Regions from separate parts of the Allobosea sp. OAE752 genome, predicted to be linked through region 2. Evidence: predicted binding sites of a transcription regulator. Region 2 holds the regulator's gene; the other holds the start of a gene.
What was found. Region 2 encodes LexA, which represses DNA repair genes until DNA is damaged. Its sites were predicted from a motif close to TGTTCNNNNTGTGTTCNG; they were not measured.
Positions count from the first base shown of each region.

Region 1 (8,798 bases), on a different contig from region 2:
GGCGTGGATGGACGAGCGCACCGCCCAGCGCGCCGATCCGCGGGCGCTGTGGAGCGAGGTCCGTTCCGTCATCATACTCGGGATGAACTATGCCGGCGAGGGCGACCCGCTCGCCATGCTCGCCCACCCCGACAAGGGCGCGATCTCGCTCTATGCCCGGCGGCGCGACTATCACGACGTCATCAAGGGCAAGCTCAAGAGCGTGGCCGGGCTGCTCGCGGCGCGCGGCGGCGGCGACGTCAAGGTGTTCGTCGATACCGCCCCGGTCATGGAGAAGCCGCTGGCGCAGGCTGCCGGGCTCGGCTGGCAGGGCAAGCACACCGTGCTCGTCTCGCGCGAGCACGGCTCCTGGCTCCTGCTCGGCGCGATCTACACCACAGCCGAATTGCCGACCGACGAGCCCGAGCGCGACCATTGCGGCTCCTGCCGGCGCTGCCTCGACATCTGCCCGACCGCGGCCTTCCCGGCTCCTTACCAGCTCGATGCGCGCCGCTGCATCGCCTATCTCACCATCGAGCATCCCGGCCATATCGATGCAGAGCTGCGCAGCGGCATCGGCAACCGCATCTTCGGCTGCGACGACTGTCTCGCTGTCTGCCCCTGGAACAAGTTCGCCGAAAGCGCGCAGGAAACCCGCCTCGCCCTGAAGGACGAGCTCGACGGGCTGTCCCTGGCCGAGCTCGCCGGCCTCGACGATGCGGCCTTCCGCACGCTCTTCGCCGGCACGCCGGTGAAGCGGACCGGGCGCGACCGCTTCCTGCGCAACGTGCTGATCGCAATCGGCAATAGCGGCCGGCCGGAGCTGGCCGCCAGTGCCCTTGTGCATCTCGACGCGCCCTCCCCGCTGGTGCGTGCGATGGCGGTCTGGGCGCTCGGCCGCCTCGATCCGGCGCAGGCTGCCCTCTTGGCGCCGACGAGCCTGCGCACGGAAACCGACCATCAGGTGCAGGCCGAATGGGCCGCCCTGCTCCCGCAGACGGAAGATGCCGCATGAAACTGCTGATCCTCGGCCTCGGCTATTCGGCCGGCTTCTTCGCGCGCGCCGCGCTCGCTCGCGGCTGGGAAGTGACCGGCACCTCCCGCTCGGCCGAGCGGGCCGCGGAGCTCAGCCGCGAAGGCATCCGCACGCTGGTCTTCGGCGGCTTCGCAGTCTCGTCCCCGCTCGCCAAGGCCGTGGCGGAGGCCGAAGCCGTGCTCGTCTCGGTCCAGCCGGGCGAGGACGGCGACCCCGTGCTGCAACGGCTGCGCACCGAACTCGCCACCGCGCCGGCGCTGCGCTGGATCGGCTATCTCTCGACCATCGGCGTCTATGGCGACCAGGGCGGCGCCTGGATCGACGAAAGCCAGCCGGTGAATCCGGGCAGCGCCCGCAACAGGCTGCGCGTCGCGATCGAAGAGGACTGGCTGGCGCTGGGGCGCGACAGCGGCAAGGCCGTGCAGATCTTCCGCCTTTCCGGCATCTACGGTCCCGGCCGCAACCCCATCGCCAAATTGCGCGAGGGCAAGGCGACGCGGCTCGTCAAGCCGGACCAGGTCTTCAACCGCATCCATGTCGACGACATAACCGGCATCCTGATGGCGTCGCTCGCGCAGCCGCGCAACGGCGCGATCTACAACGCGACCGATGATGAGCCGGCTCCGCCGCAAGATGTCGTCAGCTTCGCCGCGGGGCTGACGGGGCTGAAGCCACCGCCCGAAATCCCTTTCGCCGAAGCGAAGCTCTCGCCGATGGCCGCGAGCTTCTACGGCGAGAACAAGCGGGTCTCGAATGCGCTGGTGAAGCGGGAACTCGGCTACGCCTTCCGCTATCGGACCTATCGCGAAGCGCTGAAGGCGCTGGCCGCAGCCGGCGAATGAACGGCCGTCAGGCGGCGTAGCGCGAGTTCTCGCCGCCGTAATACTGGGCATAGCGCCTGTCGATCGCCGAGACGGGCAGCACGACGAGCACATCGGTCGTTCCGAACTGGCGGTCGATGACCGCGCCGGAGCCGAAGCGGGCGCCGAGCCTGAGATAACCTTTGATCAGCGGCGGCATCTGCTTCAGCGCGAGCTTGTAGTCGACCATCTCCGCGGGCAGCCGGTCCATGCCGACGAGATGCTCGGGATGCGCCTCAGCACTCCATTCGCCCTGCGAGCGGGCATGGTGGTGCAGGAAGCTCAGCGGCAAGGCGAGCGCGTCAGGGTCGGTGCCGTCGAAGGAGGCGCAGCCGAACATGGCGTCGATGCGGTGATGCTCCAGATAGGCCCAGATACCGGACCAGAGCAGCTCGACGGTGCGTTTGTTGCGGTAAGGCTGCAGCACGCAGGAGCGGCCGAGCTCGAGGAAGCGCTGGCCGGGATGGCGTGCCAGCAGGGGCGCGAGATCGAACTCGCTTTGCGTATAGAAGCCGCCCAGCCGATTCGCCGCGCTCTGCCGCATCAGGCGGTAGGTGCCGACGACCTTCGGCTTGATGCCGCCGAAACGGCCCTTCGCCGCGTGATCGATGACGAGCAGATGATCGCAGGCCTTGTCGAAGCGGTCGGCATCGCGGCGGAACATGCGGGCGACCACGTCGGGCTTCGCCGACATTTCCTGATAGAACACGCGGTAGCGCAGCCGCTGCGCGCGCCAGATCTCGCGGGGGCCGCGCGCCAGCCGGACTTCGAGCGAGCCGAGCCGACCCAGGCTCCCCGAAAGCGGCGCTGATTCGCCGGCTTCCAATCCGTAACGGCGCATCGCCCCGCCCGTGATGAGCATCATCGGAGCGAGGCGCGAAAGCAGGGGATTGCCGGCGGAAAACCGGGCCGGCAGCGCGTTCGATCGCTCAGAAACGTGCAATGCCATCGCCTGTCTCACCCTCTAAGCCGCTTCCGGCATCCGGGAAGGCTTGCTCCGCGCATCTTACAACTTCGCGACAAAACTGCGTCGAAGCGGTGACGCCCGTCAAGCCGACAATGTCCGCGAGGCCTCCTTGCCGAGGTGATCGAGCCAGCGCAACAGCGCCGCGCGCTCGAGCGGTTTGGCGAGACAATCATCCATTCCCGCGGCGAGCGCGGCCTCGCGATCCGCCGCCGAAACATTGGCCGTGACGGCCAGCAGCGGCAAGCGCCGGATGCGGCCACGCTCCGCTTCCAGCGTCCGCACGGCACGGGCGCAGTCCAGCCCGGTCATCACCGGCATGCGGATATCGAGAAGCGCGAGATCGAGCGGCGCTGCCGCGCCGGCGAGGCTGGCCTCGATCCGCTGCAGGGCCTCGCGCCCGTCGCGGACCCAGATGACCGAGGAGCCGAGACGCTCCAGCGTCCGCGTCAGCAGCAGCGCATTGATCTCGTTATCCTCCGCGACGAGGATGTTGAGGGGCTTGCGCACCGGCGATCTGGCGGCGTGGCTCTTGCCTGTAGCCGGCAAGGTTTGGGGAAAGCGCGTACCCAGCCGCTCATAGAGCGAGCGGGCGCGGACGGGCTTGATGAGGAAGCCCGAGAATCCCGCGGCCTGCGGCGAGCCGAACTGGCGCCGTGCCAGCGACGACAGCAGGATCAGGCAATCGCGGATGCCCGCCTCCCGCACCGTTTCCGCCAGCTCCTTCGCCGCGCCGTCGCCGAGCGCATGGTCGATCAGCACCGCGGTCACCGGGCGTTCGCCGGCAAGGGTCGCCCGTGCCGCCTCCACGGAGGCCGCGACGGAGACCGCCGCGCCCGTGGCCCGGATCGACTCCCACAGGAAGCGCGCCGCGAAGGGCGCAGGCGAAGCGAGCAGGACATGCTGCTCCGGCCAATGCGGGATCGGCACCGTCTCGGCGCCCGGCGCCGCGGCCAGCGGCAGGATCACGCGGAAGCTCGCGCCCTCGCCGAGGCGGCTCTCCGCCCGGACCTCGCCCTCCATCAGCCCGACCAGCCGCCGCACGATGGCGAGGCCGAGGCCGGTACCGGCATGGCGGATTCCGGGGCCATGGTCCAGTTGCTCGAACTCCCCGAAAATGACCTCGAGCCTGTCGGCCGGAATGCCGGGCCCGGTATCGGAGACCAGGATCTCGACCATTCTCCCCACCCGCCGCACGCTCAGGCCGACGCCGCCGGCATCGGTGAACTTGACGGCGTTGCCGACCAGATTGAGCAGGATCTGCCGCAGGCGGTCGCGATCGCCGACGAGCTGCGCCGGCAGTTCCGGCGCGATATAGGCCGCAAGCTCGATTCCCTTGGCCTGGGCCCGGGGAGCCATCAGCTCGGAGACCGTCTCGACCAGCTGGACGACATCGAAGGGTTCCTCGACGAGCTCCAGCCGGCCAGCTTCCACCTTGGCGAAGTCGAGGATGTCGTCGACGAGGGCGAGCAGCGCCTCGCCGGAGATGCGCAGGGCCTGGACATAGGTCGACTGCTCGCCATCGAGGCCGGTGTCGGCCAGCAGATCGGACATGCCGAGGATGCCGTTCAGTGGCGTGCGGAATTCGTGGCTCACCGTGGCGAGGAAGCGCGACTTCGCCTCATTGGCGGCCTCGGCCCGGGCGCGCGCCTCGACCAGCGCGTCTTCATCGGCGATACGGGCGGAGATGTCGCGGCCGACGCGTTGGATCAGGGTACGGCCGCCTGGGCCTGGAACCGCCGTCTCGATCCAGGCGATCCAGCGCTCCCCGACATAGGTCGCGAGGCATTCGTCGAAACTGCGGGCTCCGCCGTCGAGCGTCCGCAGCGCCCGCGAGGCGAGCTGCGGCAATTGCGCCTCGCTGCCGACGAGATCGTTCTCCTCGGCACCGAACAGCGCGGCATAGGCGGTATTCGCGTAGATGATGCGGGCCCCGTCGCGCTGGACGATGAAATCGCCCTGAGCCTCGACCAGGCTGCGATAGCGCTGCTCGCTATCGGCCAGCGTCCAGAGCTGGTCGTTCAGCGTCTCGACCTCATGGGTGAGCGATGCAAGCTGGCGGCGTGTGCGCGCCAGCTGCCTCAGCGCGAGGACGCCGCCCGTTCCCAGCAGGGCGACGATGACGGCGGCAGCGATGACGAACCATGTCCAGGACGAGAGAGCCATGCTCCCCGTCTAAGGCCGCCGCCCTGAAAAAAGCCGCTTGAGGAAAGCGCGATTTTGCCCGCGGACTTCAAGCAAGGCTTAACCCTGAGGGGAGCCCAGAAGCGTCGGCCTTTCCCGAAAACCGCGCGGACGATGCCGTCGCTACGCCGCCTGCGCCAGCTCCCCGCCGCGCGTGCGATAGGACAGCGCCTCGGCGAGATGCAGCCGGCCGACCTTCGCCTCGCCGTCCAGATCGGCGAGCGTGCGCGCGACCTTCAGCACGCGGTGATAGGCACGGGCGGTGAGCCGCAGCGCCTCGGCCGCATCCCTCAGCAGGGCAAGGCCGGCATTGTCGGGACGGGCGATCTCCTCCAGCACCGGTCCCGGGCAGGCGGCATTGGTGGTGACGTGGCCAAGCCCGAGCGCCTCGAAGCGGGCGCCCTGGAGCGCCCTCGCCGCCGCGACGCGCGCCGCCACCTCGGCGGAGCCCTCGCTGGCGGCCGGCAGGATGAGGTCGGCGGCAGTGACCGCCGGCACGTCGATCGCGATGTCGATCCGGTCGAGCAGCGGGCCGGAAATCCGGGCCTGGTACTGCGCCATGCAGCGCTCGTTCGGCTGGCGCCGGCAGGCATAGCCCGGCTCCGTCGCCTTGCCGCAGCGGCAGGGATTCATCGCCGCGACGAGCTGGAAGCGCGCAGGGTAGACGGCACGATGGTTCGCCCGCGAGATCAGCACGTCGCCGGTCTCCATCGGCTGACGCAGCGCATCGAGCACCTGCGGCTGGAACTCGGGCAATTCGTCGAGAAAAAGCACGCCGTGATGGGCCAGCGAGATCTCGCCGGGCTTCGCCTGCAGGCCGCCGCCGACGAGCGCAGCCATCGAGGCCGAGTGATGCGGCGCGCGGAAAGGGCGCCGATCGGTCAGGGCACCCCCGGCGAGATGGCCGCCGACGGAGAGCACCATCGAGACCTCCAGAAGCTCGCGTGGCGTCAGCGGCGGCAGGATCGAAGGCAGGCGGCTCGCCAACATCGACTTGCCGGCGCCGGGCGGCCCGTTCATCACGAGATTATGGCCGCCGGCCGCCGCGATCTCGAGCACGCGCTTCGCGCTCTCCTGGCCCTTGATGTCGGCGAGATCGGGCAAGGCCCCGCTCTGGCGCGCCACGGCCGGCTCGGGCCGCGCCATCACCTGCGTGCCCTTGAAATGATTGGCGAGCTGGATCAGCGAGCGCGGCGCCAGGATGTCGATATCGGCCGCCGCCCAGGCCGCCTCCGGGCCGGTCGAAGCCGGGCAGATCAGCCCCTGCCCGCGATCATAGGCCGCGATCGCGGCGGGCAGCACGCCGGCGACGGCCGCGATCGAGCCGTCGAGAGCGAGCTCGCCGAGCACGGTGTAGCCGGCCAGGGCATCCGGCGGGAGCGCGCCGATGGCCGCCATCACGGCGAGCGCGATCGGCAGGTCGTAATGGCTGCCTTCCTTCGGCAGATCGGCCGGCGCGAGGTTGACGGTGATGCGCTTGGCCGGCAGGGCCAGTCCCGAGGCGATGAGAGCCGCCCTGACGCGCTCCCGGCTTTCGGCGACGGCCTTGTCGGGCAGGCCGACGAGGACGAAGGCGACGCTGCCGGAGGAAACCTGCACCTGCACGTCGACGGCCCGCGCCTCGATGCCCTCGAACGCCACCGTCGCGACCCGCGTCACCATCTCAGCCCACCCCGTTCCCCAGCGAAACGCTAGCGGAGCTTCGAGCCCAGCGCAAGAACATATAGAGAACTGACAAAAAAGGGCGCCGCTGACAGCGCCCTTCCCCGGAACTCCGATCCTTTCGCCTCAGGCGTGGACGCCAAGGCCGATCTGGCAGGCGACGCCCGTTCCGCCCAGGCCGCAATAGCCGGCCGGATTCTTGGCGAGATATTGCTGGTGGTAGTCCTCTGCGAAATAGAAGGGCGGCGCCTCGCGGATCTCGGTGGTGATCGGCCCGTAGCCATTCGCCGCCAGCGCCTTCACGTATTCGTCGCGGGAGCGTTCCGCCGCCGCACGCTGCGCGTCGTCGAAGACATAGATCGCCGAACGGTACTGCGTGCCGATGTCATTGCCCTGGCGCATGCCCTGGGTCGGGTCGTGATTCTCCCAGAAGGCCTTGAGCAGATCCTCATAGGAGATCTTGGCCGGATCGTAGACGACGAGCACGACCTCGGTGTGGCCGGTCATGCCGCTGCAGACCTCCTCATAGGTCGGGTTCGGGGTCTCGCCGCCGGCATAGCCGACGGCCGTCACCCAGACGCCGTCACCCATCTGCCAGAACTTCCGTTCCGCGCCCCAGAAGCAGCCGAGCCCGAACACGGCCTGGCGCAGGCCTTCCGGATAAGGGCCAGCGAGGCGATGGCCGTTGACGAAATGGGTTTCGGCGGTGGGGATCGCCGCGGCGCGCCCGGGCAGCGCTTCGGCCGCGGTCGGCAGTGAAGTCTTCTTGCGCAGGGAGAACATCGTCGGCTCCGTTCCGTTCAACTCGACGCCTTATGTAAGCATCGAAACGGCCTCTGCACAGGATGCCGCGTCGCAGCCCGTTCACCGACGCGTGACGATCCCGATCCGGGGCTCGGGAGGCCTAGCGAGCCAAAGCAGGGCAAAGCCGACCAGGAGCGCCACGAGCGCGGCCGGCGCCTGCATCACGGAAAGCAGCACCGGATCCCATAGCAAGGGGTGGATGTCGCGCTCGATCATCGGGCCGAGCAGCCGATAGCGCTCGTGCAGCAGCGCCGCGAGGACATCCCCCACCGTGGTGAAGCGCAGCAGCGCATTCGCGATCGAACGCGCGCCATCGATGACCAGAATGATAAAGCCCGCAGCGACGAGAAGATATCCGACAAGCCTGACCAGAAACCGCACAGCTCAGCCCTCTGCGTCCACGCCTTCGCCTTCGGCACGGGCCTGCCACCGCGCCGACCAGAGATGTGCGCGTGCCGACCGCCGAGCGCAACCCGCCCGGGACGATTTCCGCCGGATCGCGCCAAGCGCGCATCGCTTCGCGAGGCGGGCGAACAGCGGAGCCCGCGGCCTGATCGCAAGGGATTGTGAAAACACTGCGACTCGGCCCTTGAAAGATTACGCCTCGGCGGTCATAAGCAGCCCGCCGGACAGGTGGCCGAGTGGTTGAAGGCGCACGCCTGGAAAGTGTGTATACGGGAAACCGTATCGCGGGTTCGAATCCCGCCCTGTCCGCCAGCTGGTTTCAGCTTTCCCGCATATGCGGTGTGCCACGCCCGATTCCGCGGAGCTTCCGTAGGTTCTTCCGTAGGTTAAAGGGTGGGGGCGATCCTCTCGAGAGGCTGGGCGCGCAGATATCCCGGCATCGCAGGGCCGCATTCTTGGGCTGGCCCGTGCCCGCTTCGGTTCGCCGCGAGAACCGAAGTGGCGTGAAAAAGCCTCCAGTAGCGTGCCCGATCCGCTTTCTGGGCCGTCGCGCGAGCGCCTGACGCGCTACCGGTGACGGCCCGTTGCCGACGTTTGCCAGCGAACCATCGATCTCAGGATTTCAGCCGAGGGGCGGCGCAGGCAAATCGATATTGCCTAGCTTGGAATTGGCTCGCCCCTCTCAGCGCCGGCTGGCGGCTTGCTCGGCTGCGCGCTGCCGTGGCCGGACGATCGCCCAGGAGCCGATGAGCACGATGACCTCCGAGAGCGCGCCGCCGAGCAGGGCCCAGGACGGCGGGACGGTCAGCAGCAGCACGAAGACGAGCAGCAGGCCGGCGGCGGCGGCGATGGCCGAGAGAATGGCGATGGAGCGGTAGTCCTGCGCGATTTCCAGCCAGATGCG
Region 1 covers NZ_JBNPXO010000004.1:497,572-506,369, reverse strand. Annotated here, with positions in the region: gene queG (tRNA epoxyqueuosine(34) reductase QueG) at 1-994, shown strand, start outside; gene GGC47_RS14030 (SDR family oxidoreductase) at 991-1,857, shown strand; gene olsB (l-ornithine N(alpha)-acyltransferase) at 1,865-2,824, opposite strand; gene GGC47_RS14020 (ATP-binding protein) at 2,924-5,005, opposite strand; gene GGC47_RS14015 (YifB family Mg chelatase-like AAA ATPase) at 5,147-6,685, opposite strand; gene msrA (peptide-methionine (S)-S-oxide reductase MsrA) at 6,812-7,468, opposite strand; gene GGC47_RS14005 (hypothetical protein) at 7,550-7,870, opposite strand; tRNA gene GGC47_RS14000 (tRNA-Ser) at 8,117-8,206, shown strand; gene GGC47_RS13995 (hypothetical protein) at 8,577-8,798, opposite strand, start outside.
Region 1: GGC47_RS14015 (YifB family Mg chelatase-like AAA ATPase) is a predicted target of LexA. The motif match lies at 6,739-6,756, and genes of this name have one in related genera.

Region 2 (8,798 bases):
ACCATTTGCCCCATGCATTCAACCGAGCCGAAAGGCGGTTTGTGCCGCCTCCCAAGCATAGCGATCCGGCTGTCGCGCCAGGCACGCGCAGGCGCCGCCTCAACCCTGGTCGGCCAGCCGCGCCAGCGTCTCCTCGCGGCCCAGAACCGCCATGACGTCGAACAATCCCGGCGACATCGCCCGGCCCGTCAGGGCAGCCCGCAGCGGCTGCGCCGCCTGGCCGAGCTTGAGCCCGTTCTCCTCGGCAAAGGCGCGCACGGCGGCTTCCAGCGACGCCGCCGCCCAGTCGCCGACGGCGGCGAGCTTCCCGGCGATCGCGGGCAGGCGGCCGCGCGCGGCCTCGTCGAGCAGGCTCTTGGCCTTGTCGTCGAGCTGCAGCGGGCGCTGCGCATAGAGATAGAAGGCGCTGTCGAGCAGTTCGATCAGGGTCTTGGCGCGCTCCTTCAGCCCCGGCATGGCGGCCAGGAACTTCGCCTCCAGCTCGGGCGAGAGCGTGGGGCCGAGCCCCCGCGCCGGACCGATCTCGGGCAGGATGACCTTGAGGGCCTCAAGCAGATCACGATCGCTCGACTGGCGCATATAGAGCCCGTTGAGGTTCTCCAGCTTGGCGTAGTCGAAGCGAGCCGGCGAGCGGCCGATCGAGGAGAGGTTGAAGGCGTCGATCATCTCCTGCGTCGAGAAGATCTCCTGATCGCCATGGCTCCAGCCCAGCCGCACGAGATAGTTGCGCAGCGCCGCCGGCAGATAACCCATCGAGCGATAGGCATCGATGCCGAGCGCGCCGTGGCGCTTGGACAGCTTGGCTCCGTCAGGCCCGTGGATCAGAGGGATATGCGACATGCTCGGCACGTCCCAGCCCAGCGCATCGTAGATCTGGGTCTGGCGAGCTGCGTTGGTCAGGTGGTCGTCGCCGCGGATGATGTGGGTCACGCCCATGTCGTGATCGTCGACGACGACCGCGAGCATATAGGTCGGCGTCCCGTCCGAGCGCAGCAGCACGAGGTCGTCGAGATTCTCGTTCTGCCAGACGACGCGGCCCTGCACCTCATCGTTCACCACCGTCTCGCCGGTCTGCGGCGCCTTGAGCCGGATCACCGGCTTCACGCCTTCCGGGGCGGTCGCCGGATCGCGGTCACGCCAGCGCCCGTCATAGCGCAGCGGCTTGCCTTCGGCGCGCGCCTTCTCGCGCATCTCCTCGAGCTCGGCCTGGCTGGCATAGCAATAATAGGCCTTGCCGGCGGCGAGCATCTGCTCGGCCACCTCGCGGTGCCGTGCCGCGCGCTGGAACTGGTAGACCGTCTGTCCGTCCCAATCGAGGCCGAGCCATTCCAGCCCGTCGAGGATCGCGGCGATGGCGGCGTCGGTCGAGCGTTCCCGGTCGGTATCCTCGATTCGCAGCAGCATCTTGCCGCCATGCCGGCGGGCATAGAGCCAGTTGAACAGCGCGGTGCGGGCGCCGCCGATATGCAGGAATCCGGTGGGGGACGGCGCAAAGCGCGTGACGACGGCGTTGCTCATGGAAGGCAGCTCCGACCGGGCGATGAAACCGCCCGGGGCAAGACTTGAGGATGTGGCGCCGGCCTTCACGCCAAAGCGTGCATGACAACCGGCGCGCGCCCTGTAACATGGCTTCGCCGGGCGGTTAAGCGTTCAATGCGCAACCGTAAGGCAGGGGCTGGGAAGGGGGATGGCGCGGCAACCTGCATCGCCGGAGCGCCGGAGCGCGCTGAGGGCCGTCGCCGGCATCCTGCCGGCGCGCCTGCCGCCTGTCGCACTGGGAAGCCTGCCGCTGGCCGAGCGCCTCCAGGCGCTGCGGGACTGGCTGGCTGCGTCGCTGGCGCAGGAGGCCGAGCGCCGCCGCCCGTTCCTCTGGCTGCCCGTGGCGATGGGCTTCGGCATCCTGCTCTATTTCGCCGCCGATCGGGAACCCGCACTCTGGGCGCCGCTCGCGGGCTTCGTCCTGTCCGGCGGCCTCGCTGTCGCACTGCGTCTGCGACCCGCCGCTGCCGCAGTCTGCATCGCCTTCGCCGCGGCCTTCGCCGGCTTCGCGGCAGGCGTCTGGCGCACGGCCGATATCGCCGCGCCGATGCTGGAGCGGCCGCGCATCGGCAAGATCACCGGCTTCGTCGAGAGCGTCGAGGCGCGCGATGCCGGCGCCCGCCTCGTCCTGGTGGTGACGGACATCGCCGGCGTGCCGCCCGAGAGCCGGCCGAAGCGCGTGCGCGTCAACATTCGCAGCGGCACGGTCGCGCCCGGCGACCATATCGCCGGCACCGCGCGGCTCCTGCCACCACCGGGGCCGGCCCGCGCCGGAGGCTATGATTTCGGGCGCGACGCCTTCTTCCGCGGAATCGGCGCCGTCGGCAGCATCGCCGGCAAGATCGCACTCGTCCCGGCGCCGCATCCCCTGCCATGGCGCCTCGCGCTCGACGTGGAGATCGACAAGGCGCGCAACGTCCTGACGCAGCGCATCGCCAGCGTCGGCGGCGGGCAAGGCGGGGCGGTCGCGGCCGCGCTCGTCACCGGCAAGCGCGGCCTCATCACCGAGGCGTCGAACAACGATCTGCGCGCCGCCGGTATCTATCATATCGTCTCGATCTCCGGCCTGCACATGGTGCTTGCAGCCGGGACGATCTTCTGGCTCGTGCGGGCTCTGCTGGCGCTGTCGCAGACGCTGGCGCTCGGCTGGCCGGTGAAGAAGATCGCGGCGATCGCGGCGATGATCGGCGCCACCGCCTATTGCATCTTCTCCGGCAGCGACGTCGCGACGGAACGTTCGCTCATCATGACGCTGGTCATGCTCGGCGCGATCCTCGTCGACCGGGCGGCGCTCAGCATGCGCAATCTCGCGCTCGCCGCGATCATCGTGCTGCTGCGCGAGCCCGAGGCCCTGCTCGGACCGAGCTTCCAGATGTCCTTCGGTGCGGTCGCGGCGCTGGTCGCTTTCGCCGAGCGCTGGGAGAAGCGCGACCGGTCTAAGCCGCCGACGGCCTTGCCCTGGCCCTTGGGCACGCTCTGGACGGCCTCGCTCGGCATCGTGGTGACGACGCTCCTCGCCACGGCCGCGACGGCGCCCTTCGGCGCCTATCATTTCCAGACTTTCAATCCCTTCGGCCTGCTCGGCAATGCGATGGCGCTGCCCTTCGTCTCGCTCTTCGTGATGCCGGCGGCGGTGTTCGGCGTGCTGGCCTACCCCTTCGGTCTGGACTGGCCGGCCTGGGCGCTGATGGGGCTCGCTTCCGACATCGTGCTGAAAGTCGCGCATTGGGTCGCCACCATCGACCATTCGACCATGACGGTGGTGGCCTTCGGCCCGGCCGTGCTGCTCTCCTTTGCCGCCTCGCTGCTCTGGATCACGCTCTGGACCACGGGGCTGCGCTGGCTGGCGGCGCTGCCGCTCATCCTCGGCGTCGCCTTCGCCGCGAGGCCGGAGCGGCCCGAGATCCTGATCGAGCGTGACGGCTCCGGCATCGCCGTGCGCGGCAGCGACGGCCGCCTCGCCATCGCCGGCCGGCCGAGCCGCTTCGTCCTGCAGCAATGGCTCGCTTCCGATGGCGACAGCCGCGCGCCGGACGACGCGACCCTGCGTGCCGGTATCGCCTGCGACGCCAATGCCTGCATCGTCCGAACCGCCGACGGGCGCAGCATCTCCTATGCCCGGGATCGGATCGCCATCATCGAGGATTGCCGCCGCGCCGATCTCGTCGTCACCAACATTCCCTGGAGCGCGCCTTGCGAAGCCAGGCTCGTCGATCGGATGGCGCTGTCGCGGGACGGCGCGACCTCGCTCTACCGCGCCGCCTTCGGCTGGCGCAGCCATTCCTCGGAAAACGCCGTCGCAGACCGGCCCTGGAGCCGCCGCAAGCCTTCCGAATCCGCAGCTCGGCCCAGCGCGCCGGCCCCCGCTGCGACACGGGCCTCTGCTGCTCCGGAGGTCGCGTCGGACGAGACCGAGTTCGCTCAGTAGCGGCGCAGCAGGTTGACCAGCCGGCCCTGGATCTTGACGCGGTCGGGGCCCAGGACGCGTGTCTCATAGGCCGGATTGGCCGCTTCGAGCGCGATCGAGGAGCCACGCCGGCGCAGACGCTTCAGCGTCGCCTCTTCCTCGTCGATCAGCGCGACGATGATGTCGCCGGTGTTTGCCGTGTCCTGCTTGCGGATGATGACGGTGTCGCCGTCGAGGATGCCGGCCTCGACCATCGAATCGCCGCGTACCTCCAGCGCATAATGCTCGCCCGAACCCAGCATGTCGGGCGGCAGCGAAACCGTATGGCTGCGGCTCTGGATCGCCGAGATCGGCGTGCCGGCGGCGATGCGGCCCATCACGGGAATCGCGACCGGGGAGCGTGCATCGTCATCGGCCGGGGCAGGGCGCGGCTTGGCGAGAGAGGGCTGCGAGCCGAGGCCGCCCTGCACGACGGCTGGGTTGAAGCGGCGCGGCTGCGGGCCAGCGAGCCCGTCCGGCATCTTGATGACTTCGAGGGCCCGCGCCCGATTGGGCAGGCGGCGGATGAAGCCGCGCTCCTCAAGCGCCATGATCAGCCGGTGGATGCCCGATTTGGAGCGCAGGTCGAGCGCATCCTTCATCTCGTCGAAGGAGGGGGGCACGCCGCTTTCGCGCAAGCGTTCCTGGATGAAGCGCAGGAGTTCGTGTTGCTTGCGTGTCAGCATGATCCCCGCCGGTGCCCCCGCGATACAGATTCGAAACAAAGCCAGAACACTATAACTGTTCGCCTTGTGTTCCGCAAGCGACTGCTACCGCAGCGGCAGAATGCGGCAGATATCGCCTTTGTGAGCCGGCTCTGCATGCGCCGGTCGGATCGTCAGGGCCTTGGCGCGCGCCAGGGTGCCCAGCATCGAGGAATCCTGCCTGTCGAAGGGCGTCGCCACCCAACCGGCCGGCGTCAGGGCAAGATCGGAGCGAAGATAGTCCTCGCGCTCATCATTAGCCGGCATATCTTTTCCGAGAATCGCCAGAATACTGCGGTCGCGATCGGGGTCGTCCATACCCAGCAGCGCCTCGATCAGCGGCAGCAGGAAGAGATGGCCGCAGACGATCGACGAGACCGGATTGCCGGGCAGCCCGAGCACCACCATGCGGCCAAGCCGGCCGGTCATCATCGGCTTGCCCGGTCGCATCGCGATCTTCCAGAAGCCGAGGCTCATGCCGGCCCGCTTCAGCGCCTCCTGCACGAGGTCGTGCTCGCCGACCGAGGCGCCGCCGAGGGTGATCAGCACGTCGGCCTCCGCGGCACGGGCGGCGGCGATCCGCGCCGCGAGGTCGTCGTGATCGTCGCGGGCGATACCGAGGTCGAGCGCCTCGCCGCCGGCCTTTTCCACCAGCGCCATCAGCGAGAAGGAGTTCGAGGCGACGATCTGGTCCGGCCCGGTCGGCTCGCCCGGCGCCACCAATTCGTCGCCGGTGGCGAGGATGGCGACGCGCGGCTTGCAGCGTACCGGCAATTGCGGATGCCCCATCGCGGCGGCGAGCCCGAGCGCGGCGCTGTCGAGCATGCGCCCGGCCGTCAGCGGCACGTCGCCGTCACGGAAATCGAGCCCGGCCACCCTGACGAACTGGCCCTTATGGGCCGGCACGCGCACCGTGATGGTTTCGCTGCCGACGCCATCGGCATTCTCCTGCATGAGGACGCTGTCGGCGCCCTCCGGCATCGGCGCGCCGGTGAAGATCCGCACAGCCTCGCCCGGACGGACGTCGCCATCGAAACGCCGCCCCGCCGCGGATTCGCCGATGACGCGGAGTTGCTTGCCGGCTTCCATGTCGGCGGCGCGGACGGCATAGCCGTCCATGGCGGAGTTGGCGAAAGGCGGCTGGGTGCGCAGCGCCTTCACATCGGCCGCGAGCACGCGCCAGGCGCAGCGCGCCAGGGGCTGCATCTCGCTGCCCGTCGGCCCCGGAACGCTGTCGAGCAGGGCCTTGAGCGCGACGGGAACCGGGGTGAGAGCCATGTCAGAGCGCCTTGGCGTCGTAATCGCCGGATTGTCCGCCGGATTTGTGCAGCAGGCGGATGCCTTCGATCCGCATCGCCCGGTCGACGGCCTTGACCATGTCGTAGACGGTCAGGCAGGCGACGGAGACGGCGGTCAGCGCCTCCATCTCGACGCCGGTCTGGCCCTTCATCTTGACCTCGGCGCGGACGCGCACGCCGGGCAGGGCCTCGTCCAGTTCGAGATCGACAGCGATCTTGCTCAGCAGCAGCGGGTGGCAGAGCGGGATCAGTTCATGGGTGCGCTTGGCCGCCATGATGCCGGCGAGCCGGGCTGTGCCGAGCACATCGCCTTTCTTGGCGTTGCCGTCGCGCACGATCGCGATGGTTTCAGGCGCCATCACGACGCAGCCTTCGGCGATGGCGATGCGCCCGGTCTCGGCCTTGTCGCCGACATCGACCATATGCGCGGCGCCTTGCGCGTCGAGATGGCTGAGCCGGCTCACGCCGCGTTCTCGCGCGCCTTGCCGGTGAGCAGCAGCGCAGTCGCGGCCGCGACATCGGCCTGCCGCATCAGGCTTTCGCCGACGAGGAAGGTTTCGACGCCGACCTTGCCGAGACGCCGGATGTCGGCGTGGGTGAAGATGCCGCTCTCGCTGATGACGATGCGGTCGGACGGCACGCGCGGCGCCAGCCGCTCGGTCACGGCGAGATCGACGTTGAAGCTGCGCAGGTCGCGGTTGTTGATGCCGAGCAGCCGGCTTTCGAGCTTGAGCGCCCGGTCGAGCTCGGCATCGTCATGGATCTCGACGAGGGCATCCATGCCGAGCTCGCGCGCCGTGTCGTTGAGCACCCGGGCGGTGGCGTCGTCGACGCCGGCCATGATGATCAGGATGCAATCGGCGCCCCAGGCGCGGGCCTCGAAGACCTGATAGGGGTCGTAGAGAAAATCCTTGCGCAGCCCCGGCAGGCCGCAGGCCTCGCGCGCTTGCGTCAGGAATTCCGGCTGGCCCTGGAAGGAGGGCGCGTCGGTCAGCACCGAGATGCAGGCCGCGCCGCCCGCCGCATAGGCGCGTGCCAGCGCCGGCGGATCGAAATCGGCGCGGATCAGCCCCTTGGACGGGCTCGCCTTCTTGATCTCGGCGATGAGCGCCGGCGTCCCGGCTGCAACCTTGGCGGCGAGAGCGTCGGCAAAGCCACGCGGCATGCCGGCGCCGCGCGCGCGGCGCTCGATCTCCGCTTGTGGGATCGCAGCCTTGGCGGCGGCGATCTCCTGGCGCTTATAGGCTTCGATCTTCGCGAGGATGTCGGTCATGGCCAGCCTCCTCAGCCGTTCGAGACGGCGATGAGCTTCGCGAGCGTCGCCTTGGCCTTGCCGGAATCGAGCGCGGCCGTGGCCTGGGCGAAGCCGTCCTTCAGATCCCCCGCCTTGCCGGCGATGAGCAGTCCCGCCGCCGCATTGAAGGCCGCGATGTCGCGGAAGGCGGTCTTCTCGCCGCCAAGCACGGCATTGAGGGCTGCGGCGTTCTGCTCGGGCGTGCCGCCGCGCAGATCCTCGGGCTTGGCGAGGGCGAGACCGATATCGGCCGGGCTGATAGAGAAGCTCTCGATCTTGCCGTTCTCCAGCGAAACGACGCGGGTCGGACCGGTGGTGGTGATCTCGTCGAGCCCATCCGAGCCGTGCACGGCCCAGACGCGGGTCGAGCCGAGCGTGGCCAGCACCTTGACCATCGGTTCCAGCCAGGTCTCGGAGAAGGCCCCGACGAGCTGGCGCTTGACGCCGGCCGGGTTGGAGAGCGGGCCGAGCAGGTTGAAGATCGTGCGCGTGCCGAGCTCGGTGCGCACCGGCGCGACATGGCGCATCGAGGCGTGATGCGTCGGCGCGAACATGAAGCCGACGCCGGCCTCGCGGATGCAGCGTTCCGTGCCGGCCGGGTCGAGCCCGACCTTGACGCCGAGCGCGGTCAGCACGTCCGCCGCGCCCGAACGTGACGACGCCGCGCGGTTGCCGTGCTTGGCGACAGGCACGCCGCAAGCGGCGGTGATGATCGAGGCCAGCGTCGAGACATTGTAGGAGCCCGACGAATCGCCGCCGGTGCCGACGATGTCGATGGCATCGGCCGGGGCCTTCACCGGCATCATCTTGCCGCGCATGGCGCCGACGGCGCCGGCGATCTCGTCGATCGTCTCGCCGCGCACGCGCAGCGCCATCAGGAAGGCGGCGGATTGCGCGTTCGTCACTTCGCCTGAAAGAATCGTGTCGAAGGCGTCGCGCGCCTCCTCTCGCGAGAGGCTCGCACCGGTGGCGACCTTGGCGATGAAGGGTTTGAAATCGTCCATGGAAACTCTGCGGAAATCAGGCGGATGGGGACAGGGCGGCAGCTTCGTGCTCGCTGCGCCATCGCTGGGCGAGATCGAGGAAGTTCCGCAGGATCGTGGCGCCATGCTCGGAGGCGATGCTCTCCGGATGGAACTGGACGCCGTGGATCGGCAATTCGCGATGCGACAGCGCCATGATCAGCCCGTCATCGGTCTCCGCCTCGATGTCGAAGACCGCGGGGCAGGTTGCCCGGTCGACGACCAGCGAGTGATAGCGCGTCGCCTGCAGCGGGCCGTTGATGCCACGGAACAGGCCGCGCGACCGGTGCTTGATCGCTGAGACCTTGCCGTGCATGGGTAGGGCTGCCCGCACGACATCGCCGCCGAAAGCCTGTCCCATCGCCTGCAGGCCCAGGCAGACGCCGAAGATCGGCTTCACGCCGGCGCCCTCGCGCACGAGATCGAGGCAGATGCCGGCTTCGTTGGGCGTGCAGGGGCCAGGCGAGAGCACGATCGCGTCGTGCTCGCCATTGA
Region 2 covers NZ_JBNPXO010000005.1:177,442-186,239, reverse strand. Annotated here, with positions in the region: gene gltX (glutamate--tRNA ligase) at 100-1,518, opposite strand; gene GGC47_RS14950 (ComEC/Rec2 family competence protein) at 1,688-3,967, shown strand; gene lexA (transcriptional repressor LexA) at 3,961-4,671, opposite strand; gene GGC47_RS14940 (molybdopterin molybdotransferase MoeA) at 4,756-5,967, opposite strand; gene moaC (cyclic pyranopterin monophosphate synthase MoaC) at 5,969-6,451, opposite strand; gene trpC (indole-3-glycerol phosphate synthase TrpC) at 6,448-7,260, opposite strand; gene trpD (anthranilate phosphoribosyltransferase) at 7,272-8,285, opposite strand; gene GGC47_RS14920 (anthranilate synthase component II) at 8,302-8,798, opposite strand, start outside.